3 regions of the Peteryoungia algae genome follow, and region 1 is predicted to be linked to each of the others. Evidence: riboswitches for the same ligand, from Rfam matches in the RefSeq annotation. Region 1 holds a riboswitch; each other region holds the start of a gene.
The links. Region 1 has a riboswitch for thiamine pyrophosphate ahead of thiD (bifunctional hydroxymethylpyrimidine kinase/phosphomethylpyrimidine kinase). Riboswitches for the same ligand answer to the same signal wherever they lie in the genome.
Positions count from the first base shown of each region.

Region 2: linked by a shared signal. The riboswitch ahead of thiB (thiamine ABC transporter substrate binding subunit) and the one ahead of thiD (bifunctional hydroxymethylpyrimidine kinase/phosphomethylpyrimidine kinase) in region 1 are both predicted to bind thiamine pyrophosphate.
Region 3: linked by a shared signal. The riboswitch ahead of thiC (phosphomethylpyrimidine synthase ThiC) and the one ahead of thiD (bifunctional hydroxymethylpyrimidine kinase/phosphomethylpyrimidine kinase) in region 1 are both predicted to bind thiamine pyrophosphate.

Region 1 is NZ_CP128477.1:3,628,113-3,638,352, forward strand. It holds gene cysK (cysteine synthase A) at 1-83, opposite strand, end outside; gene QTL56_RS17190 (LysE family translocator) at 222-839, opposite strand; gene QTL56_RS17195 (LysE family translocator) at 1,011-1,595, shown strand; gene dut (dUTP diphosphatase) at 1,605-2,081, opposite strand; gene QTL56_RS17205 (peptide chain release factor 3) at 2,170-3,753, shown strand; gene QTL56_RS17210 (HAD-IA family hydrolase) at 3,802-4,419, opposite strand; TPP riboswitch at 4,596-4,692, shown strand; gene thiD (bifunctional hydroxymethylpyrimidine kinase/phosphomethylpyrimidine kinase) at 4,743-5,570, shown strand; gene QTL56_RS17220 (pirin family protein) at 5,650-6,561, opposite strand; gene QTL56_RS17225 (class II glutamine amidotransferase) at 6,804-7,628, shown strand; gene QTL56_RS17230 (MmcQ/YjbR family DNA-binding protein) at 7,638-7,991, opposite strand; gene coaBC (bifunctional phosphopantothenoylcysteine decarboxylase/phosphopantothenate--cysteine ligase CoaBC) at 7,988-9,202, opposite strand; gene QTL56_RS17240 (response regulator) at 9,292-10,240, opposite strand, start outside.
Region 2 is NZ_CP128477.1:3,065,519-3,075,758, forward strand. It holds gene QTL56_RS14545 (cold-shock protein) at 270-560, shown strand; gene QTL56_RS14550 (thiamine diphosphokinase) at 782-1,435, shown strand; gene QTL56_RS14555 (ABC-F family ATP-binding cassette domain-containing protein) at 1,440-3,272, shown strand; TPP riboswitch at 3,381-3,495, shown strand; gene thiB (thiamine ABC transporter substrate binding subunit) at 3,562-4,560, shown strand; gene thiP (thiamine/thiamine pyrophosphate ABC transporter permease) at 4,567-6,225, shown strand; gene QTL56_RS14570 (thiamine ABC transporter ATP-binding protein) at 6,218-6,961, shown strand; gene QTL56_RS14575 (M48 family metalloprotease) at 7,183-8,709, shown strand; gene QTL56_RS14580 (MarR family winged helix-turn-helix transcriptional regulator) at 8,789-9,241, shown strand; gene QTL56_RS14585 (cysteine hydrolase family protein) at 9,238-9,864, shown strand; gene QTL56_RS14590 (RNA polymerase factor sigma-32) at 9,957-10,240, opposite strand, start outside.
Region 3 is NZ_CP128477.1:3,108,017-3,118,256, reverse strand. It holds gene mtaB (tRNA (N(6)-L-threonylcarbamoyladenosine(37)-C(2))-methylthiotransferase MtaB) at 1-915, opposite strand, end outside; gene dapF (diaminopimelate epimerase) at 987-1,895, opposite strand; gene QTL56_RS14810 (thiamine phosphate synthase) at 1,983-2,588, opposite strand; gene QTL56_RS14805 (thiazole synthase) at 2,585-3,361, opposite strand; gene thiS (sulfur carrier protein ThiS) at 3,363-3,560, opposite strand; gene thiO (glycine oxidase ThiO) at 3,557-4,537, opposite strand; gene thiC (phosphomethylpyrimidine synthase ThiC) at 4,534-6,372, opposite strand; TPP riboswitch at 6,464-6,584, opposite strand; gene QTL56_RS14785 (MBL fold metallo-hydrolase) at 6,632-7,717, opposite strand; gene ffh (signal recognition particle protein) at 8,026-9,588, shown strand; gene QTL56_RS14775 (chorismate mutase) at 9,600-9,920, shown strand; gene rpsP (30S ribosomal protein S16) at 9,989-10,240, shown strand, end outside.

The DNA.
Region 1 (10,240 bases):
AGCCTGACGATGGGGGTGTCGCCGATCGTTTCGGTGATCGAGCCATAGACGCGTCCGCGACCGGGTTTTTTCTGCTCAGTCATGTGTTTCTCCCTGATGATCTTGTTGAACCCAGCTTATGCTTCCCTCGAAGGCCGCGCCAGCACAGGCATGTCGCCGAGGGACGCCTGGTTGGAATAATCTGCTCCGCCTCCGCAAGGCTTGGAACGCCTGGACCGGCTTCAGGCCGCACGCGCCGCAATATAGGCTGCCGTACCCGCAAGGACCCCCGCCGCGCCGCGGTTGAGGAGCTTGAGTGCCTCCGGCCTTTTGAGCAGGCCCCGCGCCTGGGCGGCAAGAAGGATATAGGGCAGCAGCACCGCCATCAGGACGATGAAGGTCAGTCCGACGAGCAGAACGTAGTCCGCAGACCCGATTGCCTCCAGCGGAATGAGTGTCGGCACGAGAGCCACGTAAAACAGCATGGTCTTCGGATTGCCGAGCGTGACCAGCAGGCCGGAGAGGAACGAAAGCGCCGGGCGCATGGCCGTTTGGGCCTTGATGTCCTGCGGCAGGAGCCCGGCCGTCCAGAGCTTCCAGGCGACATAGACGAGATAGGCCGCCCCGAGGAATTTCAGGATCAGGAAGGGCGTGGCAAAGGTCTTGGCCAGCACCGAAAGCCCAAGGATGACGGCGGTCAGATAGACGAGATCGCCGAGAATCAGCCCGAGCCCCATGAAGAAGGTCGGCCGGAAGCCGGAGCCCAGCGCACGCGCCACGATTGCCGTCATGCCCGGGCCCGGAATGGCAGCCGCAATGAAGAGGGCGCCGCAATAGGCAATGATGGTCGTCAGGGTCATGGGGGCTCCTCCTCGCCCCATTCCTAATCCTGGCGGCAAAGACTTGCAACGGTGACACGATCGCGATTGCGATCCGGGATCGGTTGTATCAAGGAGGGTGCACACTTGCGTGGAGACGTCGTTGTGCCAAGCCTGCCTGCATTCCTCGCCTTCAGCCTGATCTGCCTCGGCATGGTCCTGACACCTGGACCCAACATGATCTATCTGGTGTCACGATCGATTTGCCAGGGTCCCATGGCGGGCCTTGTCTCGCTCGGTGGCGTCGCCCTCGGCTTCGTGGTCTATATGGTTTTGACCGCGCTCGGCATCACCGTGCTGCTGCTGGCCGTACCGCTGGCCTACGAAGTGCTGAAGCTCTGCGGCGCACTTTATCTCGCCTGGCTGGCCTGGCAGGCCCTGCGCCCCGGCGGACGCTCACCCTTTCAGGTCCGCGATCTGCCCGTCGACCGCCCGCGCAAGCTCTTTCTGATGGGCTTCGTCACAAGCCTGCTCAATCCGAAAGTCGCGATCCTCTATGTGTCGCTGCTGCCGCAATTTGTCGATCCAGCGCGGGGCAGCGTGCTTCTTCAGTCGCTGAGCCTCGGCTTCACACAGATCGTCATCAGCGTCTCGGTCAATGGTTTGATCGCTTTGACCGCTGGCACCATTGCGCTTTTCCTCGCGGGCCGGCCGCTCTGGATGGTCGTGCAGCGCTGGTTGATGGGCACCGTGCTTGCGGCGCTCGCCATCCGCATGGTGGCGGAAGCGCAGCGGTAAACGCCGACCTCACACCCCCGTCGAACCGAACCCGCCAGCACCTCGCACAGTCTCCGATGTCTCGGTTACCTCGGTCAGCCTGACCTGCGTCACCGGTGCGATCACCATCTGCGCGACCCGCATGCCGCGGGAGATGACGAAATCGGCCTCACCGAGATTGATCAAGAGCACCTTCACCTCGCCGCGATAGTCGCTGTCGATGGTGCCTGGCGTGTTGAGGCAGGTCACGCCGTTCTTGAGGGCGAGCCCCGAGCGCGGCCGGATCTGCGCCTCGAAACCGTGCGGGATTTCCATGATCCAGCCTGTTGGAACCAGCGCCCTCGCGCCCGGCGCGAGCGTGAGTGGTTTCCCGTCATCAACGGCCGCGCGCAGATCCATGCCGGCAGCCCCCGCCGTCTCGTAGGCGGGAAGCTCCAGCCCCTCGCCATGCGGCAGGCGCTTGAGCGTGAGCAGGGGACCTGGGACGTTGGAGCGGATGGCGGACATGGGCAGGATTCCTTTGTTTGTCGCGCTCAATTGCATATTGGCCGGTGAAACGCTAGATAACCGCCCGACCAGAAGGAACTCCACGATCATGGCCGAAACGCTCGCCGAGGCGGTCTCCCGCCGCCGCACCTTTGCTATTATCGCGCACCCGGATGCGGGTAAGACGACACTCACCGAAAAGCTGCTGCTGTTCGGCGGCGCCATTCAGCTCGCCGGTGAAGTGAAGGCCAAGAAGGATCGCATCCAGACCCGGTCGGACTGGATGAAGATCGAGCGCGAGCGCGGCATCTCGGTCGTCACCTCTGTCATGACTTTCGAATATGACGGCAATGTCTTCAACATCCTCGACACACCGGGTCACGAAGACTTCGCCGACGACACCTATCGCACGCTGACCGCCGTCGATGCGGCCGTCATGGTCATTGATGCCGCCAAGGGTATTGAGCCGCGAACCTTGAAGCTGTTCGAGGTCTGCCGCATGCGCGACATCCCGATCATCACCTTCGTCAACAAGATGGACCGCGAAAGCCGCGACATCTTCGAGATCCTCGACGAGGTGGAAGAGAAGCTGGCGCTCGACACGGCCCCGATCACCTGGCCTGTCGGTCGTTCGAAAAGCTTCTGTGGCTCCTACAATCTGGTCGACAACACCTTCCGCGGCTCCGACAAGCAGGTCGAGGCGCTCGCGGTCAACAGCCCGAAGAACGTCGCCGAAAACCTGCCGGAAAACGAGCGTGCCACCTTCGTCGATGAGCTGGAACTGGCGCAGGAAGCCTGCCGGCCTTTTGATCACAAAGCCTTCCTCGAAGGTCACATGACGCCGGTTTTCTTCGGCTCCGCCTTGCGGAATTTCGGCGTGCGCGACCTGATCAACGCGCTGGGCGCCTTTGCGCCCCCGCCGCGCGACCAGGTCGCCGATGTCAGAACGGTGCACGCGGCCGAAGACAAGATGACGGCCTTCGTCTTCAAGATCCAGGCCAATATGGATCCCAATCACCGGGACCGCATCGCCTTTGCCCGCATCTGCTCCGGCAAGCTTGAGCGCGGCATGAAGGCGCGCCTTGCCCGCACCGGCAAGCAGATGGGCCTGACGGCACCGCAGTTCTTCTTCGCGTCGCAGCGTCAGCTCGCCGACACGGCTTACGCCGGTGATGTCGTCGGCATCCCGAACCACGGCACGCTGCGCATCGGTGATACCCTGACCGAAGGCGAAAACCTCGTGTTCCAGGGCGTGCCGAACTTCTCGCCAGAAATCCTGCGCCGTGTCCGTCTGGAAGATGCGATGAAGGCGAAGAAGCTGAAGGAAGCCCTGCAGCAGATGGCGGAAGAGGGTGTCGTGCAGCTCTTCTCGCCGGAAGACGGCTCGCCCGCCATCGTCGGCGTCGTCGGCGCGCTGCAGCTCGACGTGCTGAAGGAGCGCCTTCAGGGCGAATACGGCCTGCCGGTCTCCTTCGAAATGTCGCGCTTCTCCGTCTGCCGCTGGATTTCGGCCGAACAGAAGGACGATCTTGAAAAGTTCATGACCCAGCGCCGTGGCGACATCTGCCGCGATCTCGATGGCGACCCGGTCTTCATGGCGCAAGACCAGTTCTCGCTTCGTTACGAGTCCGAACGCTACCCGGCGATCAAGATGGTTGCCATCAAGGAGTATCACGCCGTCAAGGCGGCGTGATCGATCTCGGGGGTGGCGGCGCTGGCTCGCCACCTGCTTCTCGGTCGGTCAAATTGCCGGAGCGATCCGCAGCCCTGACGATGGCTGGAAGTCGATCCGCAGGCGTTCATAGCTTTCGATGGTCGGATGTGATGTCTCGAGCGGCTGGGCGTGGGTGGCCGTGACGACGGCGACATCGGCCCCTGCCGCTTCTCCGGCCCTGACGCCAGCCAGCACATCCTCGAAGACCAGGCAGCGGGACGGATCGACGCCAAGCTTCTGCGCGCCGAGGCGGTAGCCGGCCGGATCGGGTTTGCCGATCTTCACATCCTCGGCCGTCACGATTTGCAGCGGTTGTGGCAGGCCGGCAGCACCGATGCGGGCACGCGCAAGGGCGGAAGGCGCCGAGGTCACGATTGCCCAGCGCTCCGCAGGCAGGCTTTTCAGAAAGGCGATGGCACCCGAAATGGGAACAACGCCGTCGAGATCCTCGATTTCGCCGCGCTCGATCTCCAGAGCTTCCTGCACGACGTCGATGCCGGGCAGGTTCAGCGCGCTGATCGTGTCGATTCCACGCTTGCCGTGCATGAAGGGCAGGAAGGTCTCGAGATCGAGACCATGCCTCAGCGCCCAGCGGCTCCAGACCCGTTCGGCAGCGGCGATGGAGTTGAGCAGCGTCCCGTCCATGTCGAAGAGAAAAGCGTCATAGGAGCGGTCGAAAAGCCTGTCGGGGGAATGATGCAAGGCGTGGCTCCTCTGGTCCAATGCGCGATGAGGCTCCCTAGCTGCTCCGGGCCAAGCCTACAAACACTTAAATCGGCAAGAGATGAGTGACAGAGACACCACTCTCGCCTAGTCTCGACCTCGAGAGACAGGGGCGTCCGGCGAAAGCCGGGCTGAGAAGGACCCTTTGAACCTGAACCAGATCATGCTGGCGGAGGGAGTCGCTCGGGTGCCGCGGGCTCTCTGCGTCTGCCCGTCGCTTCTCCACCCGCAAAGGAGAAGCCGAGATGCCATCGTCCCCCATCCGCAACGTGCTCACCATTGCCGGCTCCGACCCCTCCGGGGGTGCCGGCATCCAGGCGGACCTCAAGGCCTTCTCCGCGCGCGGTTGTTACGGCATGGCCGTCATTACCGCGCTGACCGCGCAGAATACGAGAGGGGTCTCGGCCGTCATGCCGCTCGATCCCGGCTTCGTGGCAGAGCAGATCCGCATGGTCTTTGCCGATATTCGCGTCGATGCGGTGAAGATCGGCATGATTGCCAACTCCGGCATCGCGCGCGCGGTCGCCGATATGCTGAGGCCTCATCGCGGCATCCCCATCGTGCTTGATCCCGTCATGATCGCCAAGGGAGGGGCCGCTCTGCTCGACCCGGAGGCGATCGACGCGCTGACGAACGAGCTCCTGCCGCTGGCCACACTGCTCACGCCCAACCTGCCGGAGGCCGCGGCTCTGCTCGGCGACCCCGAAGCCTGCGACCGGCGGATCGTGGAGTCCCAGGCCATCAGGCTGACGGGCCTTGGCCCGGAGGCCGTCCTCGTCAAGGGTGGCCATCTGCCGGGCCAGGAAAGCCCCGACGTGTTGGTGGTCGGGGGAGCCGTGACGTGGTTTGAGGCCGATCGCATCCCTACGCGCAACACCCATGGCACGGGCTGTTCCCTGTCGAGCGCCCTGGCCGCCGAACTGGCGAAGGGCCTCGAAACACCGGAGGCTGTGAGGCTCGCCAAGGCCTGGCTCGGAGACGCGGTCCGGACTTCGGGTCAACTGTCCGTCGGTTCGGGGCATGGCCCGGTCCACCATTTCCACGCCCTGTGGGAGGTCACTGGGCAGAGTTGATGGCTGGGAGACGGGATCTACAAAAAAAGAAGGCCCGGCGGTGGAGTGCCGCCGGGCAAGGTGAACTTGACTGCCGGGTTTAATGCTCGGCCTTGATAAAGGTTCCGTTCTGCAGCTCCTTCATCGCCTGCATCAGCTCTTCGCGGGTGTTCATCACGATCGGCCCGTGCCAGGCGACGGGCTCCTTGATCGGCTTGCCGGTCACGAGAAGGAAGCGGATACCCTGCTCGCCCGCCTGCACGGTAATCTCGTCGCCGGTGTCGAAGACGACGAGCGTGCGGTTTCCGGAGAGGTCGCGGATATTCAGCTCTTCGCCCAGATACTCCTTCTCGACCTTGACGCCGAAGGGCGTCGACGCATCGCGGAACGACCCGGAGCCGGCGAAGATATAGGCAAATGCCGAGCGATAGGTATCGACCGGGAAGGACTTGCGCTTGCCCGGCGGCACCGAAATGTCGAGATAGACCGGTTCGGCGGCAATCCCGTCGACCGGGCCGTTCTTGCCCCAGAATTCGCCGGAGATGACACGGACCGAAGTCCCGTCATCGTCCACGACGACCGGAATGTCGGCCGACTTGATGTCCTGATAGCGCGGCTTCGTCATCTTCAGCGACGAGGGCAGGTTGGCCCAGAGCTGGAAACCGTGCATGCGGCCGGCGAAATCGCCCTTTGGCATTTCCTGATGCAGGATCCCGCTACCGGCCGTCATCCACTGCAGGTCCCCGGCGCCCAGCATACCTTGATTGCCCAGGCTGTCGCCATGCTCGACAGTTCCGGCAAGCACATAGGTGATCGTCTCGATGCCGCGATGCGGATGCCACGGAAAGCCGCGGACATAATCGCTCGGCGTGTCGTTGCGGAAGTCGTCCATCATCAGGAACGGATCGGTCATGTCAGGATCGCCGAAGCCGAAGACGCGGTGCAGCTTGACGCCGGCGCCTTCCATGGTCGGCGTGGCGCGGCTCTCATGTTTGACGGGACGTATGGACATCGGGGATCTCCTCGGAACGAAAGGCTTCGGTTGCAGCCAGTATAGACGATCGGAGGAGGCTGCGGAGGAGCGCCAAAGGCAACGCAGTGTTCACTTTTGCTCGTGTTGCACTGCGAAAAGCCATTGCCGGCCCGGATAAATATCTGTCATGAAGGCAGTGACGTTTGCAAATCGTTAGCCATTCGAGCCAAGACTGGGTGAAAGTCGTCGGTGGTTTGGCGGATTGGGAGATGTAAGGACATATGTGTCGCTGGGCAGCCTATCGCGGAGTTCCGATCTTCCTGGAGGAGCTCGTCACCTCGCCCGCTCATTCCCTGATCGAGCAATCCCATTGCGCAACACGCGCGAAAACTGCGACCAATGCCGATGGTTTCGGCATCGCCTGGTATGGTGATCGCCCCGAGCCCGGCCGGTTCCGCGATGTTCTCCCCGCCTGGTCCGACTGCAATCTGAAGAGCCTTGCCCGCCAGATCCGTTCGCCGCTCTTTCTCGCCCATGTGCGCGCCGCGACCCATGGCGCGACGCGTCGCGACAATTGCCATCCCTTCGTGCATGGAAACTGGTCCTTCATGCACAATGGCCAGATCGACAATTTCGACCGCATCCGCCGCCCCATGGAAGGCATGCTGGACGACGAACATTTCCACGCCCGTGTCGGCACCACCGACAGCGAACTCCTCTTCCTGCTCGCCCTGCAGTTTGGTCTGCGGGAGCGCCCGATCGCCGCCATGAGCGAGGCCGTCGGCTTTGTCGAGCAGATCAGCCTGCATTTGACCGGCGAGGCCAGGATTCGCCTGACGGCGGCTTTTTCCGACGGCGAGACGCTCTATGCGGTACGCTACTCCACCGACGAGCACGCCCCCACGCTCTATGCCGCCCCCATGGGGCCGAAGGGAAGCTACTGCCTCGTCTCGGAACCCCTGAACGACGAGACCGACACCTGGGTGGAAATCACGGCCGGCAGTGCCGTGATCCTTAATGGAAACGGGCTGGATGCCGCTGAGTTCAAGCCGCAGGTCGAACGCATCAGGCTCGATCAGGTACGCCAGCCCGCTATGGCCGGCTAACCTCTCCCGTCAAACTGGGATCCCCAGTTCTGCCCGCAGCTTCCTGGTCAGGCCACCGGCCACCAAGCGATGCGAGCGGCGGATGTACTCTGCTATCTCTGCTGCAGCGAGTTCCGTCTCCGGATCGAGCGTCACCCATTTGCGCTTGGCGAAGTAGGGAGCCTGCGCCACGCCACCGAGTGCCGTCAGGATTTCGAAGCTTTCCTCGCTTACCTTGAAGCAGATCCGCCGTTCGACATCGGTCAGCAGTGTGAAGACCTTGTCGCCCACCTTGGCCACTCGGGCATCCCACTGGTCGACAAGGCTGGTTCCTGGCAGGCTCCGCACGAGCGCCTCGAATCCGTCCCGGTCGAAAAGACTCATGCGCCGGTTCCCCCGATCTGGGTGGCGATCCACATCGCCAGTCGCTCGGCCACTTCGCTCTTGGTGAGATCGGGCCATGCCTCGACTCCATCATGCGAGATAAGGCGAACCCGGTTACGGTCGCCACCCATCACGCCGGTTTCGGGGGAGACATCATTGGCGACGATCAGGTCGGCACCCTTGCGCTCGAGTTTGGCCCGACCATTGTCCTCGACATTTTCCGTCTCGGCAGCAAAGCCGACGACGAGGCGCGGGCGCTCGGGGTGGTGTCCGATTGTTTTCAAAATATCGGGGTTTTCGGCGAGCTGCAGCGGTGGCGGCGCCTCGCCGGGCTGCTTCTTGATCTTCCTCTCCGCCGAGGCCGCCACCCGCCAATCGGCCACGGCAGCGACCATGACCGCTATATCGACCGGCAGCGTGGAAATCACGGCATCGCGCATCTCTTCGGCGCGCTCGACATGCACTGTCCGAACGCCCTCGGGGTCGGGAATGATCACAGGCCCTGAGACGAGGGTCACGTCCGCACCAAGCCGGGCCAGTGCCGCCGCGATCGCATGTCCCTGCTTGCCGGAGGAGCGGTTTGCGATGTAGCGCACGGGATCGATCGGCTCATGTGTCGGCCCGGAGGTGACGACCGCCTTCAGCCCGGCGAGGGGCCTGGGTCCCGAAAGCAGATCCTCAACGCGGGCGACGACCTCCAGCGGTTCGGCTATGCGTCCGCGCCCGCGTTCGCCACTCTCAGCCATCTCGCCTTCCATTGGCCCGATCGCCTGGATCCCGTCGCGCTGGAGCACGGAAAAATTCCGCCGTGTGGCCGCATGGGACCACATTTTCGGGTTCATCGCAGGCGCGATCAGCACAGGGCGATCAGTCGCGAGCAATACGGTCGAGGCCAGATCGTCGGCAAGTCCGTTCGCCATCTTCGCCATCAGGTCAGCGGTGGCGGGCGCGACGAGCACGAGATCACATTCCCGCGCCAGCCGGATGTGGCCCACATCCTGTTCGTCTTCGCGGGAGAAAAGTTCGGTATAGACATGGGAGGCCGAGAGGGCGCCCACGGCGAGCGGTGTGACAAATTCCTGCGCCCCTCGCGTCATGATCGGGCGCACGTCAGCACCGCGCTCGCGAAGCCTGCGAATGAGGTCGAGGCTCTTATAGGCGGCGATACCGCCCGCGATTATCAGCAAAATACGCTTTCCGGCCAAGGTCATGCAAAGGGACCCCTTTCTGTCGGCCGGACCCTAGCGCAAATTCTGCGGGTGGAAAATGCTTGAAGAACAAGACTGGTAAACGGAGCGGATCAACCATTCGTGCCGAGGCGGAGCGGCACCTCCGCGACAGTCCCGCGCTCGGTTTCAAGGTAACGCAGCCCCGTCCCGAGCGTTGCGGCCATCGACTTGACGATGCGACTGCCGAGCCCTGTGCCCTTCGGCGCGCAATCGGGATCGATGCCTACGCCATCGTCCTCCACGCGCAGTATCGCCTCCTCGCCCGAGATCGTCTTGAGCGTCACCCGGATGTCCCCACTCTGCCCCTGGGGATAAGCATATTTGAAGGCATTGGTGACGAGTTCCGTGACCACCATGCCGACGGATACGGCCTTGTCGGCGGTCAGCGTGATCGGATCGGCATCGAGGAGCAGACGGATCGGCCTTTCGGCGCTGTGCAACGAATTGTAGAGCTCGACTGTCAGGCGATTGAGATAACGGTCGAGTTCGACCTTGCTGACGTCGTCGGACGTATAGAGGCTGCGATGCATGCCGGCGATCGCCGAGATCCGCGCCTGGGTTTCGGCGAGTTCCGCCTTGACCTCCTCGCTGCGGGCACTCGAGATCTGCAGTCGGAGAAGGCTCGCCACGAGCGCCAGCGAATTGGCAACACGGTGATTGACTTCGGCAAGCAGCGCCTCCGCCCTTTCCTTGCCAAGCCGGATCTCTTCGTCAGCCTTCGCCTTGGCCGCCCGCAACTGGGCATTGGCGACGGACTGCTCGATGGCGCTCGTCAGCAGGGAAAGGAAGTCGTCACTGACCGTCTTGATCACATAGTCGGCCGCGCCAGCCTTGATCGCCTCGATCGCAACCTGGGCCTCGTTGGAGCCCGTGACATAGACGACGGGCAAATCGACCTTGCTCTCGCGCATCTGCGCGAGAACTTCGTGGCCTGTGCCGTGTCGCAGATAATGGTCGAGCACGACGACGTCGAAGCCCTCGCTGTGCATCCGCTCGAGCGCCGTTGTTGGGTTTTCGGCA
Region 2 (10,240 bases), 560 kb from region 1:
GCTTGTGTTTTGGCGCCAATCTGACAGGCTGTTTTCCACGAACGCTGATGCGTGTCCGTCTGCAAGCGCCCCATCCCCCAAGGACGGAATTTCAGGCACCGGACATCACCGACCTTCTCCACGACCCCATTATCACCGTCCGGACAAACGTGTTCGGCGGCCAAGACCCGCACAATGGCGGGCCCCGTGAACGGAAGGACCCAAAGTCCGACCCGCCGGTCATCTGGGCGCCTGCCACGACCGCAGCCTCCCCGCTGCAGGAGATACCCATGAGCAGACACATCTATTCCATCGGCGACACAGTGGTTCTGAAGGACGGCCCCGTCCGTCTTGCCCGCAGCAATGGCGCCTGCAAGGTACTGGCGACCCTGCCCGAGACAGGCGGAAGCCGCCAGTACAGGGTCCGCTTTGAAAGCGAGAGCTTCGATCGTTGCATCGCCGAAACCGACATTGATCCCAGCCGCAGCAAGGCCTCCGCCCGGGCAATGGCTCCTGCAAACACCCCGAAGAAGGAAAACACATCATGGCTAAAGGCCAACAGCGTTCGAACCGCGAAGTAAGGAAGCCGAAGCAGGACAAGTCCAAGCCGTCCGCGGCCCCGGTTTCGACCTTCACGACCCAGATCAAGAATGCAGAGTCAGCCGCCCCCAAGAAGCGCTGAGAAGACAAGACCCGGACCCCTCGCAGAGGTCTGTCCGGGCGACTCTCTCCCGCCAGTGCGGGCGCCTTCCCCTCAGCATTGACCTTTCCCTTTTGGGCAGAGATGCGCTATGGGCTGGCCATGACTTTGACCTCTTTCACCCTATTGCTCGGCGGCAGCCTGGCCGTCACGGATCGCCTGCGGGCGCTGACCACGGGAAGCCGCGTGATCGCGGCCGATGGCGGCATGCGCCATGCGACGAAACTCGGTGTGACACCCGAGCTATGGGTCGGCGATTTTGACAGCAGCGACACCACTCTGATCGAGCGCTTTCCTGACGTCGAACGGCGAACCTACCCCGCCGCCAAGGCCGTCACAGACGGTGAAATCGCAGTCGCCGAAGCAATCGCACGCGGCGCCACCCGGCTGATTTTCGCCGGCGCTCTCGGAGGCGAGCGGTCCGACCATGCACTGCAGCACTACCTGAACGCGCTCGGCCTGGTCGAAGACGGCTACGAGGTCGTGCTCACCTCAGGCGAGGAAGAGGCCTATCCCTTTGTCGAACAGAGCGAACTCGCGCTCGAATTGCCCAAGGGTGCGCTTTTCTCCGTGCTCGGCTTCACCATGCTCGAAGGCCTGACAATCCGAAACGCACGCTATCCGCTCCAGGATTTCCGGCTGCCCTTCGGCTCGTCGCGCACGATTTCCAACATCGCTGAGGGCCCGATCTCGGTCTCCCTTTCCCGTGGCCGGGCCATGCTGCTCGCCCGCCCTTACGATCTTTCCGGAGCCTGAAACCTTGGCGCCTCCCATTCTCAAACTCGATGACATCCAGCTTTCTTTCGGTGGTACGCCGCTGCTCGCCGGCGCGGGCCTTCAGGTCGAACCGGGAGACCGGATCTGCCTCGTCGGCCGCAACGGCTCCGGCAAATCGACACTCATGAAGATCGCCGCCGGAATTGTCGAAGCGCAGTCCGGCGAGGTTTTCCGCCATCCGTCCTCGACGATCCGCTATCTGGAGCAGGCACCGGATTTCGACGGCTATTCCAGCGTTCAGGCCTATGCCGAGGCGGGGCTCGGACCAGGCGATGATCCCTATCGTGTCACCTATCTGCTCGAACACCTCGGCCTCACCGGCCAGGAAGACCCACAGCAACTCTCAGGCGGCGAGGCACGCCGCGCAGCACTCGCCCGGGTCCTGGCGCCGGAGCCGGACATCCTGATGCTCGACGAGCCGACCAACCATCTCGATCTGCCGACGATCGAATGGCTGGAAGGGGAACTGTCGAAGAGCCGCAGCGCACTTGTTCTCATCTCCCACGACCGACGCTTCCTGGAAAAGATCTCGACCGCCACCGTCTGGCTTGATCGTGGCCTGTCACGCCGGCTGAACCGCGGCTTTGCTCATTTCGAGGAGTGGCGCGACCAGGTCCTCGAAGAGGAAGAGATCGAGCAGCACAAGCTCGGCCGCCAGATCGAGCGGGAGGAGCACTGGCTGCGTTATGGCGTTACCGCGCGTCGCAAGCGCAACATGCGCCGCCTCGGCAACCTGCAGACGTTGAGGGCCAATTACCGCGGCCACAAGGGACCGCAGGGAACGATTCAGGCGTCCGCCACAGAAGGCAAGGAAAGCGGCAAGCTCGTCATCGAGGCCGACAAGATCACCAAGACCTATGGTGACCGTGCCATCGTCGCACCGTTTTCGATCCGCGTGCATCGCGGCGACTGCATCGGTCTGATCGGACCCAATGGTGCAGGCAAGACGACACTGCTCAAGATGCTGACGGGCCAGCTGGCACCAGATGAAGGTGTCGTGAAACTCGGCACCAATCTCGAGATCGCCGTGCTCGACCAGAAGCGTGAGGACCTCAATCCGGAAGACACACTCTCCCACTATCTGACCGACGGCCGCGGGGAGAATCTGCTGGTCAATGGCGAACAGAAGCACGTCACCGGCTACATGAAGGACTTCCTCTTCCAGCCGGAACAGGCTCGCACCCCGATCCGCAACCTGTCAGGCGGCGAACGTGCGCGCCTGATGCTGGCGCGCATCATGGCCAAGCCTTCGAACCTGCTCATTCTCGATGAACCCACCAACGATCTCGACATCGAGACACTCGATCTGCTGCAGGAAATCGTCGCTGGCTATTCCGGCACCGTCATCCTTGTCAGCCATGACCGCGACTTCCTCGATCGCACGGTCACCTCGACGATTGCGCCAGCAAATCCGGATGCGCCCGATGGCCGCTGGATCGAATATGCCGGTGGCTATTCCGATATGCTCGCCCAGCGCAAGGGCGTCGAGGACGAGCGCAAGCGGGTGGAAAAGGCCGAGAAAGCAAAGGCGCAGGAAGCATCGGGCGGCAAGCCCGCAGACTCAGGCTCGAAGGGTAAGGGCAAGCTCTCCTTCAAACAGAAATTTGCGCTCGAAAACCTACCCAGGGAAATGGAAAAGGCGGAGAAAGAAATCGCCGCACGCGAAGGCAAGATGGCTGATCCCAACCTCTTCACTAAGGATCCGGCAAGCTTCAACAAGCTCGCCGCCGAAATGGAAAAGCTGCGCGCCGACATCACCCGCATGGAAGAGGAATGGCTGGAACTCGAAATGCTGCGTGAGGAACTGGAGGGCTGAAGGCCTTAGTTCCTCGCCATCATCCGAAGCTTGGCGTCTTCCAACATCAAGGCCGCTGCGACTGAATGTTCGCACCTTGCGCTCAAAGTCCCAGCGCGCTATCTCAAGTCTGCTCTAACGGGGTGCCTTCCGGTTTTCGTAGCCGGAATGCTGAGAGGCTTCATGCCAACCCGCGGAACCTGATCCGGTTAAGACCGGCGGAGGGATTAGACGCGACGATTTCAGGCGCCCTATCCCGACAGCAATGATGATTGAGGAGGAGGGCGCTATGCGACCCAGGACTGTTTCCATGCTTATCGGCGGCCTTTCGACCGCCATTCTCGGCTTCGTTTTGCCGGCCGCAGCTGCCGAGAAGACGCTCACCGTCTACACCTATGAGAGCTTCGTCTCCGAATGGGGCCCCGGCCCCAAGGTTAAGGAAGCCTTCGAGAAGACCTGTGACTGCACGGTCACTTTTGTCGGCGTTGCCGATGGCGTTGCGCTCCTCACCCGGCTCAAGCTGGAAGGTGAGACATCCAAGGCCGATGTCGTGCTCGGGCTCGATACCAACCTCGTCGAGGAAGCCAAGCAGACCGGCCTGTTTGAACAACACAGCGTCGATGCCGCCGCAGTGAAGGTGCCTGGCGGCTTCAGCGACGATGTCTTCCTGCCGTATGACTACGGCCATTTCGCCGTGATCTACGACACGGAGGCGATCAAGACGCCGCCAAAGAGCCTGAAGGAACTGGTTGAGGGCGATCCGTCGCAGAAGATCGTCATTCAGGATCCGCGCACCTCGACGCCGGGCCTCGGCCTGCTGCTCTGGGTGAAGTCGGTCTATGGCGACAAGGCGCCGGAAGCCTGGGCAAAGCTCAAGGACCGCGTGCTCACCGTCACGCCCGGCTGGTCGGAAGCCTATGGCTTGTTCACCAAGGGTGAAGCGCCGATGGTGCTCTCCTACACCACCTCGCCGGCTTATCACATGGTCGCCGAAGAAACCGACCGCTACCAGGCGGCGGAATTCTCCGAGGGCCATTACATCCAGATCGAAGTCGCCGGCCTCCTAAAAAATGCGCCGGAGAAGGAACTGGCCCGCCAGTTTCTCGCCTTCATGCTTGAGCCCGGATTTCAGGACACGATCCCGACCAACAACTGGATGATGCCGGTCGCGTCCACGTCGGAACCTCTGCCGGAAGCCTTTGGCAAGCTGGTCCAGCCGAAGACGACCTTCCTGATGGCTCCCCCCGAAGTCGCGGCCAACAGACAGGCCTGGATCGACGAATGGCTCAAAGCGATGACGCTGAAATAGTATCGTATGATCCGCCCGATCCACCAGTCACGACGACAGAGGCTGCCCGCGCTTGCGGGTGGCCTTTTCGTTCTGCTGGTCGTGACGGCTTTCGTCGGCATCGCGCTGACGGCCCTCCTCGCGGGACGATTGTCGGGCGGTCTTCTCTCCGCCTTCGCTGATCCCGTCATCCGCTCGGTTCTTTCTTTTACGCTCTGGCAGGCCTTTCTCTCCACGCTTCTTTCCGTGGGCTTGGCCCTGCCGGTCGCCAGTGCACTCGCCAGACAGCCGGCTTTTCCGGGTCGCATCTGGCTGATCCGGCTGATGGCCGTGCCGATGGGATTGCCAGTCCTGATCGGCGCGCTCGGGCTGATTGGCATCTTCGGCAGAAGCGGCATCGTCAACAATACGCTGACAGGACTTGGCCTCGACCAGCCAATCTCGATCTACGGGCTGACCGGCATCCTCGTCGCCCATGTCTTCTTCAACCTGCCGCTGGCAACCCGCCTGATGCTGTCAGCCCTTGAGCGGGTGCCGGCGGAATACTGGCGCATGTCGGCAAGCCTCGGATTTTCGCCGTTTTCCACCTTCCGCTTCATCGAGTGGCCGGTTCTGGCCCGTGTGATCCCCGGAGCAGCAGGTCTGATCTTCATGCTCTGTGTAACGAGTTTCACGTTGGTGCTGATCTTCGGTGGTGGCCCTGCGGCAACGACCATTGAAGTTGCCATCTACCAGGCGCTGCGCTTCGACTTCAACCCGGAGCGCGCCGTGTCGCTGGCGCTCCTGCAGATCACGGTGACAGGCCTGATCCTCGCTGGCCTGAGCTTCCTGCCGGCAGCACCTGATACCGGTGTTACCAGCGGTCGACACTTCCCACGATTCGACGGACGGCGTCCGCTTGTCCGCCTCGCCGACGGGCTGCTCCTGTTGTTTGCCACGCTTTTCCTCATCCTGCCGCTCGGCCAGGTGGTCGTCTCCGGCCTGCAGGCTGATCTCGGTCGACTTCTCTCCCAGGCGGCCTTTCAACAGGCATCCTTCACCAGTCTGGGTGTGGCTTTCTCTGCGGGGCTGCTTGCCACTCTGCTTGCCTATGGTGTGATCGCAGCTCGCGCCGACATCGCGACGGCTCGCGCACAAAATGCCGGCAACCGCATCTTCTCGCTTGCGCTCGCCGCGGTCTCCTCGCTGGTCTTGCTCGTCCCCACCAGCGTCCTCGCCACAGGCTGGTTCCTGGCTTTGAGACCTCGGGGCGAGGTCGCGACCTTCGCACCCTTCATCGTCACAGGCATAAACGCCCTGATGGCACTGCCCTTTGCGGTGCGCGTGCTGGAACCCACCTATCGAGAGCACCGGGCTCGCACCGGACACTTGGCCGAAAGCCTCGGCCTCTCCGTCACCCAGCGCCTGCGCCGCGTCGATTGGCCGGTCCTGAAACGGCCGTTCTTGACGGCACTCGCCTTCGCCATGACGCTGTCGCTCGGTGACCTCGGGGCAGTCGCTCTCTTCGGCTCTGAAAACATCTTGACCCTACCCGCCCTTATCTATGCCCGGATGGGCAGCTATCGCAGCACCGATGCCGATGGGCTCGCCCTTATTCTTGGTGCAATTTGTCTGGTGCTGGCGCTGATCGGAGCGCCGGGAACGCGTATCGCCCCCAACAACCCTCGGGAGAGAACCGATGCGTGATGAAGCCTCGACCGGCATCCGCCTCGACGACGTCCACCTGACGCTTGGGAACCGCGCCTTCCATTTCGACTGCGGTTTCGAGCGCGGACGGATCACAGCCGTCGTCGGTCCCTCGGGCTCAGGCAAGTCGACTTTGCTGAACCTCGTCTCGGGCTTTGAGCGGCCGGCCAGCGGCCGTATCGAGATCGCCGGACGTGATGTGACAGATCTGGCACCAGCGGAGCGCCCTGTTTCTCTGGTCTTCCAGGACAACAACCTGTTTTCCCATCTCGACCTCTTCACAAACATCGGGCTCGGCATCCATCCGGCAATGCGCCTGACACCTGCCGATCGCAGGGCGATCTCCGATGCTCTGACGCGCGTCGGACTCCCGGGATATGAACGTCGTCTGCCGGGCTCGCTCTCGGGTGGCGAGCGGCAACGCGTGGCCTTTGCCCGCGCGCTGGTGCGCCACCGCCCGGTTCTGCTGCTCGATGAGCCATTTGCAGCCCTTGATCCAGGCCTGCGTGCCGCTATGGTCGAACTGCTCGTAGACCTCCATGCCGAAACCCGCGCCACGGTCCTGATCGTCACCCACGACCCACGCGATGTGGAGCGGCTGGCAGACGATGTCATCTTCATCGATGATGGACATGTGCTCGTGAAGACCGACAAGACGACCTTCTTCCAGAGCCACGACATTGCTGCCGTGCAGAACTTCCTCGGCGAGCATGCCTTTACACGCCAATCGCCTTAATTTGGTCGTCCACGCCTGCCATGCGCGTCAGGAATAGTTGTTCCTTCGGCAAGACCATTGGTCATTTCCTCTGGCGTGACTATCTTCTGGAGCATGCGGTGTTTTCGCACTATGTGAAGGACTGCCGGATCGGTGCGAGGCGATGGCGGCAGAGGGCAATTGATGCTGCACCCGGCGGTCGGCCAATTCGGCAATCGTCCGGGCTCAGGTGAAGGGGCAGGATGCAGTTTTTGAGCCGGAACAGCGCGATGGCTGCCGAAGTGAATCGGCAGAGACGGCCATTCAGGCTCGCGTCGAGCGTAGCCGTGCTGGTTTCTGTGGGGCTGGTCCTGTCGTCCTGCCAGTCTCTGTTCGAGCAGGCCTATGAGCCGTCTGTCGCACCATCCAGCAATCCGCAGATCGTCGACGAAGTCCAGAAGGGCGACCCGCGCGCCCAGATGGGAGCCCGCGAGCATCCCCGCATCGTCGCTTCCTATGGCGGCGAATATTCCGACTCCAAGACCGAACGTCTCGTCGCCCGCATCGCGGGCGCGCTGACAGCCGTCTCGGAAAACCCGAATCAGTCCTATCGCATCACCATCCTCAACTCGCCCGCGATCAACGCCTTCGCGCTGCCGGGCGGTTATCTCTATGTCACGCGCGGTCTTCTGGCGCTCGCCAATGACGCGTCTGAAGTCGCAGCCGTGCTCAGCCACGAGATGGCGCATGTGACCGCAAACCACGGTATCGAACGCCAGCGCCGCGAAGAGGCAGAGGTCATTGCGAGCCGCGTCGTGGCCGAAGTGCTCTCCAGCGATCTTGCCGGCAAGCAGGCATTGGCCCGCGGCAAGCTGCGGCTTGCCGCCTTCTCGCGCCAGCAGGAACTGCAGGCAGACGTCATCGGCGTTCGCACGCTTGGCGAAGCCGGATATGATCCTTATGCCGCCGCCCGCTTCCTCGATTCCATGGCGCGCTACAGCCAGTTCACCTCGGTCGATCCGGATGCTGACCAGAGCCTGGACTTCCTGTCGAGCCATCCGAACGCTCCACAGCGTGTCGAGCTCGCCAAGCGTCACGCCCGCGTCTTCGGCCCTGAAGGCACGCATGGCGAGACAGGCCGCGACTATTACCTCAACGGCATCGACGGCCTGCTCTACGGCGACAGCCCGCAGGAGGGTTTCGTGCGTGGCCAGACCTTCCTGCACGGCCAGCTCGGCATCCGCTTCGATGTTCCGGTCGGTTTTCAGATCGACAACAAGGTCGAAGCCGTCCTTGCCACCGGTCCCGGCGATGTCGCGATCCGGTTCGACGGCGTGGCGGACAGTCAGAAGATCAGTCTGCCGAACTACATCTCGAGCGGCTGGGTCACCGGTTTGCTGCCGGACACCATACAGACGATCACCGTCAACGGGCTTGAAGCCGCAACGGCCCGCGCGTCCGCCGATCGCTGGGACTTCGACATAACCGTCATCCGCATCGGTCCCCAGATTTTCCGCTTCCTGACTGCCGTGCCGAAGGGCAGTCCGGCGCTGGAAACGACAGCTGCCCAGCTGCGAGCATCCTTCCGGCGCATCACGTCTCAGGAGGCGGCTTCGCTGAAGCCGCTGCGCGTCCGTGTTGTAACAGTCGGTGCCAATGACAATATCGGCACCTTGTCCGCCCGGATGATGGGCACCGACCGCAAGCTAGAGCTCTTCCGGATGATCAACGCTCTGGGTGCAACCTCGACAGTCAAGCCAGGCGCGCGCGTGAAGATCATTTCCGAGTAGTGCGCCGAGCCGGCACGCTGGATTGATCTATCCATCTCGACATTGACATGATGCATGTCATTATGACATGAACAATGTCATGAACAAGCAGGAACAGCTTTACCGTCTGATTTGGTTGTCGCGGCCGCTCATGCAGGCAGCAGAGGCGCGTGTCGAACAGGCGCTTGATGGCACCGGCTTGACAGTCCGGATGCGGGCGGTCCTTGAGATACTTCACGTCCATGGCGATGCCACTGTTCCTGAGATTGCGCTCAAGCTCGAAATCCAGCGACAGTACGTCCAGGTTATGGTCAATGAGACGCTGGCGGAAGGCCTTACCGTTGGCGAACCTAATCCGCGGCACAGAAGGTCCACGAAAATCGCCTTGACCCCCAAGGGTAAAAGGCTGATCGAAGAGGTGATCACACGTGAAAACCACATCGTGCAGCGCATGGCGACAGGAATCCGCGCAGAGGACATCGCCACCGCGCTCAACGTCGTCACCAAGATGATTGCGGAGTTGAAAGCTGACGCAGAGGATCAATCGGCATGATGCCAGGCTATCTCTTGCTCCTGCCCGCCCTCGCACTGCTCGTTTGGCTCGCTGATGGGATTAGAAGGATCGGCGCGGTCAGTCATGGCACGCCTATTGGCAAACGTCCTGGAACGGCCTTGCTGCTGATCGATCTCCAGGCCGTGTTCTGGGATGAGGGCCACTACGACGAAGCGGCAAAAGCAGCCGCTCAATCGGCCATCCTGAACGCCGTGAGCGCCGCCAAGGCTGCAGATTCACCGGTGATTGCCGTGAGGCAAGAGTGGTCCATTCCCTCGACGAAGGTCATCGCCAAGCTGACAATGCAGGGCAAGGCGGTCGAGGGTACGCCCGGAACACAGATTGCAGCGCCGTTCGAAGGACTTGCAGACCACGTTTTGATCAAGAGAGTCCAGGATGCGTTCGAAACGGGCGAGCTCGATCGACTTCTCGAACGGCTTGATGTGGGAACGCTTCGAATTGCAGGGCTGGATTTGAGCTATTGCGTAGCCAGGACTGCGCTCGCGGCACTTCGGCGCGGATATCATGTCGAGTTGATCACCCGCGCAAGCCTGTGCGAAAACCAGACCGCGGCTGATCGCACCCGCGACATGCTTTCCTCAAAGGGCGTACATCTGCGATAATCCGGCCACGGGCAATTCCGGAACATCCTTACACAACACGGAAAGGCCGGTGTCTCCACCGGCCCCTCTTTCGTGGAGTTTCTTGATTTAGCTCACATCGCCAGTTCAAGACGCGCCGAGCTTGGCGCCTTGTCGGTGAGCGCCACTTTCAGCTTCTCCAGCGCCCGCGTCTCGATCTGGCGGACCCGCTCCTTGGAAATGCCGAGTTCGGCGCCAAGTTCTTCGAGCGTTGCACCATCCTCCGTCAAACGTCGGGCCTTGATGATGCGGCTTTCCCTCTCGTTGAGGCGATTCATGGCCTCCCTCAACCAGCCATTCCAGCGTTCACCATCGATGATCGACGTAACCTGCTCGTCCGGTAGCGCTTCCTTGCTTT
Region 3 (10,240 bases), 520 kb from region 1:
GAAGACATGCAGATGGGCAATACCGATTTCCTCGGCGAGGCGGGCGGAGTTATCGGCCATCTCCGCCGTTTCGGTCGGGAATCCAGCGATCATGTCAGCGCCGAAGGCGAAGCCCGGGCGCAGGCGCCGGACCTGCTCGGCAAAAGCGACTGCATCCGTGCGGGAATGCCGGCGCTTCATGCGTTTCAGGATCATGTCGTCGCCATGCTGCAGCGATAGATGCAGATGCGGCATGAAGCGGGGCTCATCGGCAATCAGATCAAACAGATGGCCGTCTGCCTCTATGCTGTCGATCGAAGAGAGGCGCAGGCGCAGGATCTCGGGCACCTGTTTGAGCAGCGTCTTGGCGAGAAGGCCAAGCGTCGGCATACCCGGCAAGTCCGCTCCGTAGCTGGTGGCGTCCACCCCGGTCAGCACGACTTCGCGATACCCGTTCTCAATCAGCTTGCGCGCCTGCTCGACGACGGCGCCCATCGGTACGGACCGCGAATTCCCTCGGCCAAAGGGGATGATGCAGAAGGTGCAGCGATGGTCGCAGCCGTTCTGCACTTGCAGGAAGCCGCGTACATGGCCGTCGATATGGGCGACCATCTGCGGTGCGGTCTCGGTCACGCTCATGATGTCGTTGACGGCAATCTTCTCTTCCGCGGAGATACCGAAATCCGGCAGGCGGCGGTAATATTCGGCCTGGAGCTTTTCCTCATTGCCGAGGACAGCGTCGACCTCGGGCATAGCCGCGAAGTTCTGCGCTTCCGTCTGAGCCGCGCAGCCGGTGACGATGATCTTTGTTCCCGGGTTCTCGCGCCGCGCCCGACGGATCGCCTGACGCGCCTGACGCACGGCTTCCGACGTCACGGCACAGGTGTTGACGAGGATGGCATTGTCGAGGCCAGCTTTGGCCGCCTCCGCCTTCATGACTTCGGACTCATAGGTGTTCAGGCGACAGCCGAAGGTGATGACCTCGACAGAACCCTTTTGCTCAGGAGTCACGGGGTGGCAGCCTCTGCGTCGGCGCTTGCATCTCGCTGCCAGCTACCGGTGGCCGGATCAACCATGCCCGACCACTCCCATTCAGCGGGACCGGTCATGACGACCTTGTCGTCTGCACGCCAGTCGATGGTGAGCGTACCGCGGCCCGGGCTGGACGCGACCGTGATCGTCACCTTGCGGTCGGTGCGGCCGGTGCGGGCGGCGGATACGCCAGCGGCGCAGGCGGCTGAGCCGCAGGCGAGCGTCAGGCCGGCGCCGCGCTCCCAGGTGCGCGTCACCATCGTTGTCTTCGAGGTAACCTGGGCAAGCGTGATATTGGCCTTTTCCGGGAAGATCGGATGGTTTTCGAGAAGCGGTCCAAAGCGTTCCAGGTCATAGGTCATCGGATCGCGGTCGACCCAGAAGACGGCATGCGGATTGCCCATCGACATGGCCGAGGGCGAATGCAGGATCGGCGCGTCGATCGGGCCGATTTGCAGCTCGATGCGGCTGGTGTCGTGAAATTCTTCCGAGAGCGGGATCTTGTCCCAGGCAAAGACGGGCTTGCCCATGTCGACGGAGATCGTCCCGTCCTGATGCTCGACTGCGTTCAGAATGCCCGCGATGGTCTGGAAGGTGAAGCTTTTGCGGCCGGTCTCGCTGGCGAGTGCCTGCACAACGCAACGGGTGCCGTTGCCGCAGGCCTGGGCCTTCGAGCCGTCGCAGTTCAGGATGTCGATATAGGCGTCGGTTCCGTCGACCTTCGGATCGTGGATCGCCATGATCTGGTCGAAGGCCGTCGATGAATCTGCAGCAAGCGCGACTGCAGCAGTCGGGGTCACCCGATCGGTCCGGCCGCGCATGTCGACGACCAGGATCTTGTTGCCAAGCCCGTTCATAACAGCGAATTCGACCCGATCCGACATCGTCACTCCATACAGGTGTATTTTCAGCCTATATGGCGGAAATGAAGCCGAATTACCAGTGGAGCGGCTCAAACCCGCCTTCTATAGTCAACGCCATTGCTCAGTCGTCCTTAGCCATTCGCGGGTTCGCTGTTCGGGGTTCGCATGCAGAGTTATGTCCGTTACGACGGCTGCGCTGTCTGCTCCGGCTTCGAAAACCCCCTGGAGCCGGTCGGGACGAAGTCCGCCGATCGCAACCAGGGGCAGGGGGGCGATCTGTCCTTTCCAGGATGTGAGGCGTTCAAGTCCCTGCGGTGCCCAGGCCATCTTCTTCAGGATCGTCGGATAGACCGGGCCGAGAGCGATGTAATCGGGCTCGACGTCACGGGCCGCATTCAGTTCTCCCTCGTCATGGGTTGAGAGGCCTAGCCTCAGACCCGCGCCCCTGATCGCGCGGAGATCTGCCGACATCAGATCCTCCTGGCCGAGATGGACGAAGTCGCAGGCCTCATCAATGGCGATCTGCCAGAAGTCGTTGAAAATCAACTGGCAGCCGTGATCGGCGCAGCATTGCCGGGCGCGGCGAATGTGCTGGCGAAGGGTGGCTTCATCGACATCCTTCATGCGCAGTTGCACCAGCCTGACGCCCAGCGGCACGAGCCGCTCGATCCAGTCGGCGCTGTCGACGATCAGGTAAAAGGGATCGAGCTTCATGCGAAGACGCCCTTTCCGATTACAGGTGTAGAGGGAACCGCCATGTCGCGGGGTTCGAGCATGCCAGCCTCACGGGCCATATGCCCCGCCTCGATTGCGCGCGCAAACGCCTCTGCCATTGCGGCCGGATCGCCAGCACTGGCGACGGCGGTGTTGAGCAGGACGGCGTCATAGCCGAGCTCCATGACAACAGTGGCATGGGAGGGACGGCCGATGCCGGCATCGACGATCAGGGGCACGTCTGGAAATTCCGCGCGCATGGACTTCAGCGCGGGCAGGTTTTGCGGGCCCATGGCGCTGCCGATCGGGGCGCACCAGGGCATCAGGACCCGGCAACCGGCAGCAAGAAGTCTCTGGCCGACCACCAGATCGTCGGTGGTGTAGGGGAAAACCTCGAAGCCGTCGGCGTTCAGGATTTTTGCCGCTTCGACCAGTTCGAAAACATTCGGCTGCAATGTGTCGTGATTGCCAATGACCTCGAGCTTGATCCAGTTTGTGCCAAAGACCTCCCGCGCCATCTGGGCCGTCAGCACTGCTTCCCGGGTGCTGTGGCAACCGGCTGTGTTGGGCAGGACATGAACGCCGAGATCGCGGATCAGCTGGAAAAAGGCGCCGCCCGCCTTGCCGCCCGCAGTTTCCCGGCGGAGTGACACCGTGACGATTTCGGTCTTTGACCGCCGCACGGCCTCCGCCAGGATCGCAGGGGAGGGGTAGCGGGCCGTACCCAGCAGAAGACGCGAGGAAACGGTCTTGCCATAGAGTTCGAGTGCCATGTCAGCCACCCTGCATAGGCGAGAGGACCTCGATCCGGTCGCCTTCCTTCAAGAAATGGGCGGCTCTCTCCTCGCGGTGAACCAGTTCGCCATTGACGGCGGTTGCGAGCCACTCGCCTTCGTAGTCGAGCTTTGCGAGCAGATCGGCGAGGTTGCCTGCATCGAGCTCCTGGGTTTCTCCGTTGACGGTGAGCTTCATGCTGACCTCCTCTCGGGCGCTTCGATGGTCGTGAGCCTGTCTGCCGCCTGACGCGCCAGTGCCGGCGCGAGCAGAAAGCCGTGGCGGTGCATGCCGGCGACTGCCATGCCTTCGGAGGTTTCGATGAGGCGGGGCACATTGTCCGGGAAAGCCGGGCGGATGCCGGTGCCGGTTTCGATGATCCGCGCCTCGGCGAAGGCCGGGTGAAGGGCATAGGCGGTGTTCAGAAGCTCCATCATCGAACGCGCGGTGATCGGCCCGTCATCCTCCGTCTCGATCATGGTCGCGCCCAGCATGAAGCGCCCGTTGCCGCGCGGCACGATGTAGAGAGGGTGGCGGGGATGTAGAAGGCGTACGGGACGGGAGAGGGTGATATCGGCCGTCTCCAGATAGAGCATCTCGCCGCGCACGCCGCGCAATCCTTCGATCTCGCCGATCGCCTGTGGTCCGCGGCAGTCGATGACCGTCGCGTAGTCTCCTGCATCACCTGCCTCTTCCCCGAAGCGGAAGGAGGCCCCCGCCCCCCGTGCCGCATCGTAGAGACCCCGCAATGCCTTGCGCGGATCGAGATGGGCCTCCTCGGCGAAGAAGAGGCCGGTGCCGAAGCGACCTGCCAGAGCGGGCTCAAGTTCTGCAATCTCCTTCTCGCCCACCCAGAGATGCCCCCGTGTACGGCTCGCAAAGCGCTTGAGGTCAGCATGATCGCGGGCATTGGCGAGAACAAGCGTGCCGCGTCGCTGTGCGAGACCGGGGACGGCTTCGTCCCACCAGTCGGCGGCGTAGAGGCCGAGAGTGAGCACGATCTCCTCTGCCGCCTCCCGCTCGCAATAGGGGGCGAGCATGCCACCCGCCCAATGGGAGGCGCCAAGCCCGATATCGGCCCGGCGTTCCACGACCTCGACGGAGACACCCCTGCGCGCCAGTGCCAGCGCCGTCGCTAGCCCCGCGACGCCGGCGCCTTTCACCAGAACGGTCATGACGGTTCCCCCGTCTCCAGCGCTGCCATCTCGTCCGCCGTCATGTAGAGATCGCCGCCGGAACGGTATTTTTCTGCCATGGCGGTCAGGCCCTCCTTCTGGGCCTCGGCGCGGATGTCATGCGAGATCCGCATGGAGCAGAATTTGGGGCCGCACATCGAGCAGAAATGCGCGACCTTGTGCGCCTCCTTCGGGAGGGTCTCGTCATGCATGGAGCGTGCCGTCTCCGGGTCGAGCGACAGGTTGAACTGGTCTTCCCAGCGGAATTCAAAGCGGGCGCGTGACAGGGCATCGTCGCGCAACTGCGCGGCGGGGTGCCCCTTGGCGAGATCGGCGGCGTGGGCGGCGATCTTGTAGGTGATGACGCCGGTCTTCACGTCGTCGCGGTCGGGCAGACCGAGATGCTCCTTCGGCGTGACGTAGCAGAGCATGGCCGTGCCGAACCACCCGATCATCGCCGCCCCGATCCCCGAGGTGATGTGATCGTAACCGGGCGCAATGTCCGTGGTGAGTGGTCCGAGCGTATAGAAGGGGGCCTCGCCGCAGGTCTTCAGCTGCTTGTCCATGTTCTCCTTGATCTTGTGCATGGGCACATGGCCGGGTCCCTCGATCATCACCTGGCAGTCTTTTGCCCAAGCGATCTGCGTCAGTTCACCCAACGTTTCGAGCTCGGCAAACTGGGCTGCATCATTGGCATCGGCAATCGAGCCGGGCCTCAACCCATCGCCCAGCGAGAAGGAGACATCGTAAGCGCGGCAGATGTCGCAGATTTCCTCGAAATGCTCGTAGAGGAAGCTCTCCTTGTGGTGATGCAGGCACCACTTGGCCATGATCGAACCACCGCGCGAGACGATGCCGGTGACGCGGTTGACGGTCAGCGGGATGTAATGCAGCCGCACCCCGGCATGGATGGTGAAATAGTCGACGCCCTGTTCGGCCTGCTCGATCAGCGTGTCGCGATAGACCTCCCAGGTCAGATCCTCCGCGATGCCGCCGACCTTTTCCAGCGCCTGGTAGAGCGGCACGGTGCCGATCGGCACGGGCGAATTGCGGATGATCCAGTCGCGGATGTTGTGAATGTTGCGTCCGGTCGAGAGATCCATGACCGTGTCGGCACCCCAGCGGATCGCCCAGACCATCTTCTCGACTTCCTCGGCCATCGAAGAGGTGACGGCGGAATTGCCGATATTGGCGTTGATCTTCACCAGGAAGTTCCGGCCAATGATCATTGGCTCGAGTTCGGGATGGTTGATGTTGGCGGGAATGATCGCCCGGCCCGAGGCAATTTCCTGGCGGACGAATTCCGGGGTCACGTGATCGGGGATCGCGGCGCCGAAGCTCTCGCCATCGCGCACAAGCGCTTCCTTTACGGCCTTGCGGCCGAGGTTTTCGCGGATCGCCACAAATTCCATCTCAGGTGTGATGATGCCCGCCCGGGCGTAGGCGAGTTGGGTCACGGCCTTGCCGTCCCGTGCGCGGAACGGGGGATGATTCACGGGAAACACCGGGGTCATCTTCTCGGCCGAGACGAAGCCGTTGTCTTCCGGCTTCAGCGCCCGGCCTTCATAGCGTTCGACATCGCCGCGCACCTCAGCCCAGGCCGTCCTGTGGCGGGGCAAACCCTGGTCTATGGTGATGGCTGCCTGCGGAATGGTGTAGGGGCCTGAGGAATCGTAAACGGTAACAGGTGGCTCGCCCGATGTCGGGTGCAGCGCGATCTGGCGCATGGGCACCCGGATGTCCGGATGCATCTCTCCGGGCAGAAAGATCTTTGTTGAGGCGGGAAGCGGCCCGGTGGTGACGTCGGGTCTGTCTAAATGCGGGGCAATGTTCATCGTGGAGCTCCAAGTGTTCAGGTTGGAGACCCAGTCATGTCAGCCGGAATGATGGAAAGACGCCACGGGATTCGGAGTGCCGAATCGTCGTTTAGCAGCGCTTGCACCGTCCCTACGCCAGTATGAACTGGATCAGGTTCAACGGGTCACCGCGCTGCCATTTCGGCGTAGCGATATCTCAGCCCCTTGTCGGGACACCCCTGGTGAATGCGAGAAGTGTGGTCAAAAGTGCGTCCCGTGTCAACGTGGGATGCGACGCTCAGGCGCTGGCGCGCGGAACCTCGAACTGCTGGCCCGGACGTAAACCCCTGAAACGGTCCGTGCCAATCCCGGCGGCCGTCATGGCGGCCGCAAGTGCCTTTGGCGGGTCGTCTATTCCCTCGTTAGTCAGCTGGAAGGTGCCGAAATGATGTCCGATGCCGAAGGTGGCGCCGCTCGAGCCGAAGCCTGCAATTGCTTCCTGCGGATTCTGGTGCTGCGCCTTCATGAACCAGCGTGGCTCGTAAGCGCCGATCGGCATGATGGCCAGCCGGATGTCGCCATGCTTCTCGCGGAGGTCGCGATAATGCTTGCCGTCGGCATAGCCAGTATCGCCAATGTGGTAGATCTTGCCGCCTGACGTTTCGATGACGAAGGCGGCCCATAGCGCCATGCGCCGGTCGCCCATACCACGGGCCGACCAGTGGTGGCATGGCTCGCAATGGATGGTTATGCCATTGCCCATATCCAACCGGTCGCCCCAGTCCGTCACGCTGGCATCGATCTGAGCAATGTCGTCGCGGATAATCCGGTCGTTGCCGAGCGGGGTCACGATCCTTGGCTTGTCGCGTTCGACGAGGCGCTTCAGCGTCGCGATGTCCAGATGGTCGTAGTGATTGTGCGTTACGATGACAATATCGATGGTCGGCAGATCGTCGAAGGCGACGCCCGGCGGATTGGCGCGTCTCGGCCCGGCGAAGGAGACGGGGCTAGCGCGCTCCGACCAGACGGGGTCCGTCAGGATGTTGAGGCCTGCCGTCTGGATCAGCAGCGTCGCATGGCCGACCATGGTCACCACGAGCCGTTCGCCATCCACGCGCTGCTCCGGCTTCGTCGTGACGAAGTCGGCAGCCATTACGGGCTTGGGCCATTCGATCTTGCCTCCGCCGAATTGCCAGCGCAGCAGATCTGTAAACCCGCGCGGTTCCTCTCCACCCGGATTGAAGAAGATCTTGCCGTCGAAATGATCCGAGACCGGGCCGCTGTAATAGCGGTTGCCCGCCTGCGCCTCACGCATGCCGAGGCCTCCTAATGTGGCGGCGACGAGCCCGAAGCCCGACCATTTGAGAAAGTTGCGTCTGTTCATGGCTCACTCATATGTGGTTTCGTCAATTCCACGACAAGATGCAGGCTGCAGATCGCCGAAGGGAGGCAAAGCCCCGGGAAATCGCTACTTGGCTTGACTTCGTGGTGGTTTTCCTGTTTATCCGCCGCAATCTGCGAAGAGACGAGAACTCTGAGCCGCCGACCGGGACCCGAAAAGGTATAAAGAGATCCCGGAGGTCAACACCCGACAGCGCGTTGCGCCCTCGGGTGGTTTTTGGCTTTGCGTCTTGTTTTCCGCGTGGAGAAGACCGAGGTTTGGGTTCCCCCGAACTATGCAAGGAAGAGCCGATGTTTGAAAACCTCCAGGACCGTCTTGGATCCATTCTGAATGGACTGACCGGCCGTGGCGCATTGTCCGAGGCGGATGTCTCGGCTGCTCTGCGCGAGGTTCGTCGTGCCCTTCTCGAGGCCGACGTTGCCCTCGAAGTGGTCCGATCATTCACGGAAAAGGTGCGTGAAAAGGCCGTCGGCGCGACCGTCTTGAAGTCGATCAAGCCCGGCCAGATGGTCGTCAAGATCGTCCATGACGAGCTTGTCGACATGCTCGGCACCGAAGGTGTTTCAATCGACCTCAATGCGGCTGCTCCCGTCGTCATCATGATGGTCGGTCTGCAGGGTTCGGGCAAGACGACCACCACGGGCAAGATTGCCAAGCGCCTGACGGATCGCGACAAGAAGAAGGTCCTGATGGCCTCGCTCGACACGCGTCGGCCAGCCGCCCAGGAACAGCTTCGCCAGCTCGGTGCGCAGACCGGTATTGATACACTGCCAGTTATCGCCGGCCAGTCGCCGACGGATATTGCCAGCCGCGCCGTTCAGGCCGCCAAGCTCGGTGGCCATGACATCGTCATTCTCGACACCGCCGGCCGCACGCATATCGACGAGCCGCTGATGATGGAGATGGCCGAGATCAAGGCCCGCTCCAAGCCCCATGAAATCCTTCTCGTCGCCGACTCTCTGACCGGACAGGACGCGGTCAATCTCGCGCGCAATTTCGACGAACGCGTGGGCATCACCGGCCTTGTTCTGACCCGCATGGACGGCGACGGGCGTGGTGGTGCAGCCCTTTCGATGCGGGCCGTCACCGGCAAGCCGATCAAGCTGATCGGTGTCGGCGAAAAGATGTCGGAACTCGAAGAGTTCCATCCGCGCCGCATTGCCGACCGCATCCTCGGCATGGGTGACATCGTTTCGCTGGTTGAAAAGGCCGCTGAGAACATCGATGCGGACAAAGCCCGCGCCATGGCCGAGAAGATGGCCAAGGGCAAGTTCGACCTCAATGACCTGGCCGAACAGATCAAGCAGATGCAGGCCATGGGCGGCATGGGTGGCATCATGGGCATGATGCCCGGCATGGCCGGCATGAAGGACAAGATTTCTGCGGCCGGCCTCGACGACAAGGTCTTCAAGCGCCAGCTCGCCATCATCTCATCGATGACCAAGGCCGAGCGTGCCAATCCCGACGTGCTGAAGCACTCTCGCAAGAAGCGCATCGCAGCGGGTTCCGGCACCGATGCCTCCGATATCAACAAGTTGCTCAAGATGCATCGCCAGATGGCTGACATGATGAAAGCCATGGGCGGCAAGAAGGGCGGCGGCATGATGAAGCAGATGATGGGCGGTCTCGCTTCCAAGATGGGGCTGGGCGGCGGCATGGGCATGCCTGACCTGTCGAGCATGGATCCGAAGCAGCTCGAGGCGCTTGCCAAGCAGGCGGAAGCCGCCGGCATGAAGCCGGGTGGCTTGCCGGGTCTCGGCGCCGGTGGTCTGCCGGGCCTTGGCGGACCGAAGCTTCCTGGCCTCGGTGGCGGCGGCTTTCCCGGCCTTCCCGGCCTGCCGAAGAAGAAGTGAGGAGCGCGCCCATGATCGATCGGTCCGTCAAGGAACAGCTCTCTGATTACCGCCAGTCGATCGACAATATCGATGCCGCGCTGGTGCACATGCTGGCTGAGCGGTTCCGCTGCACCAAGGCCGTCGGCGTGCTGAAGGCCACCCACGATTTGCCGCCGGCAGACCCGGCGCGTGAAGAATACCAGATCGAACGCCTGCGCCGCCTGGCACAGGATGCCAATCTGGATCCGGATTTCGCCGAGAAGTTCTTGAACTTCATCATCAAGGAAGTCATCCGGCATCATGAAGCCATTGCCGCCGAACATGGCGGTGCAACCGAAAAGACCGTCTGACGGCGGCCTCAACAAGAAAATCAGGCATGCCCCGGCAGCCTGGATCGAAAACCCAAGGAGTTAATCACATGTCCCTCAAGATTCGTCTCGCCCGCGGTGGTTCCAAGAAGCGCCCGTACTACCAGATCGTTGTCGCCGACGCCCGCGCACCGCGCGACGGCCGTTTCCTCGACCGCGTCGGTTCCTGGAACCCGATGCTCGGCAAGGACAATGAAAAGCGCGTCGAGCTGAACGTCGATGCGATCAAGGCATGGGTTGCCAAGGGCGCCCAGCCGACCGACCGCGTCCTGCGCTTCATGGCGGAAGCCGGTATTGCCGAG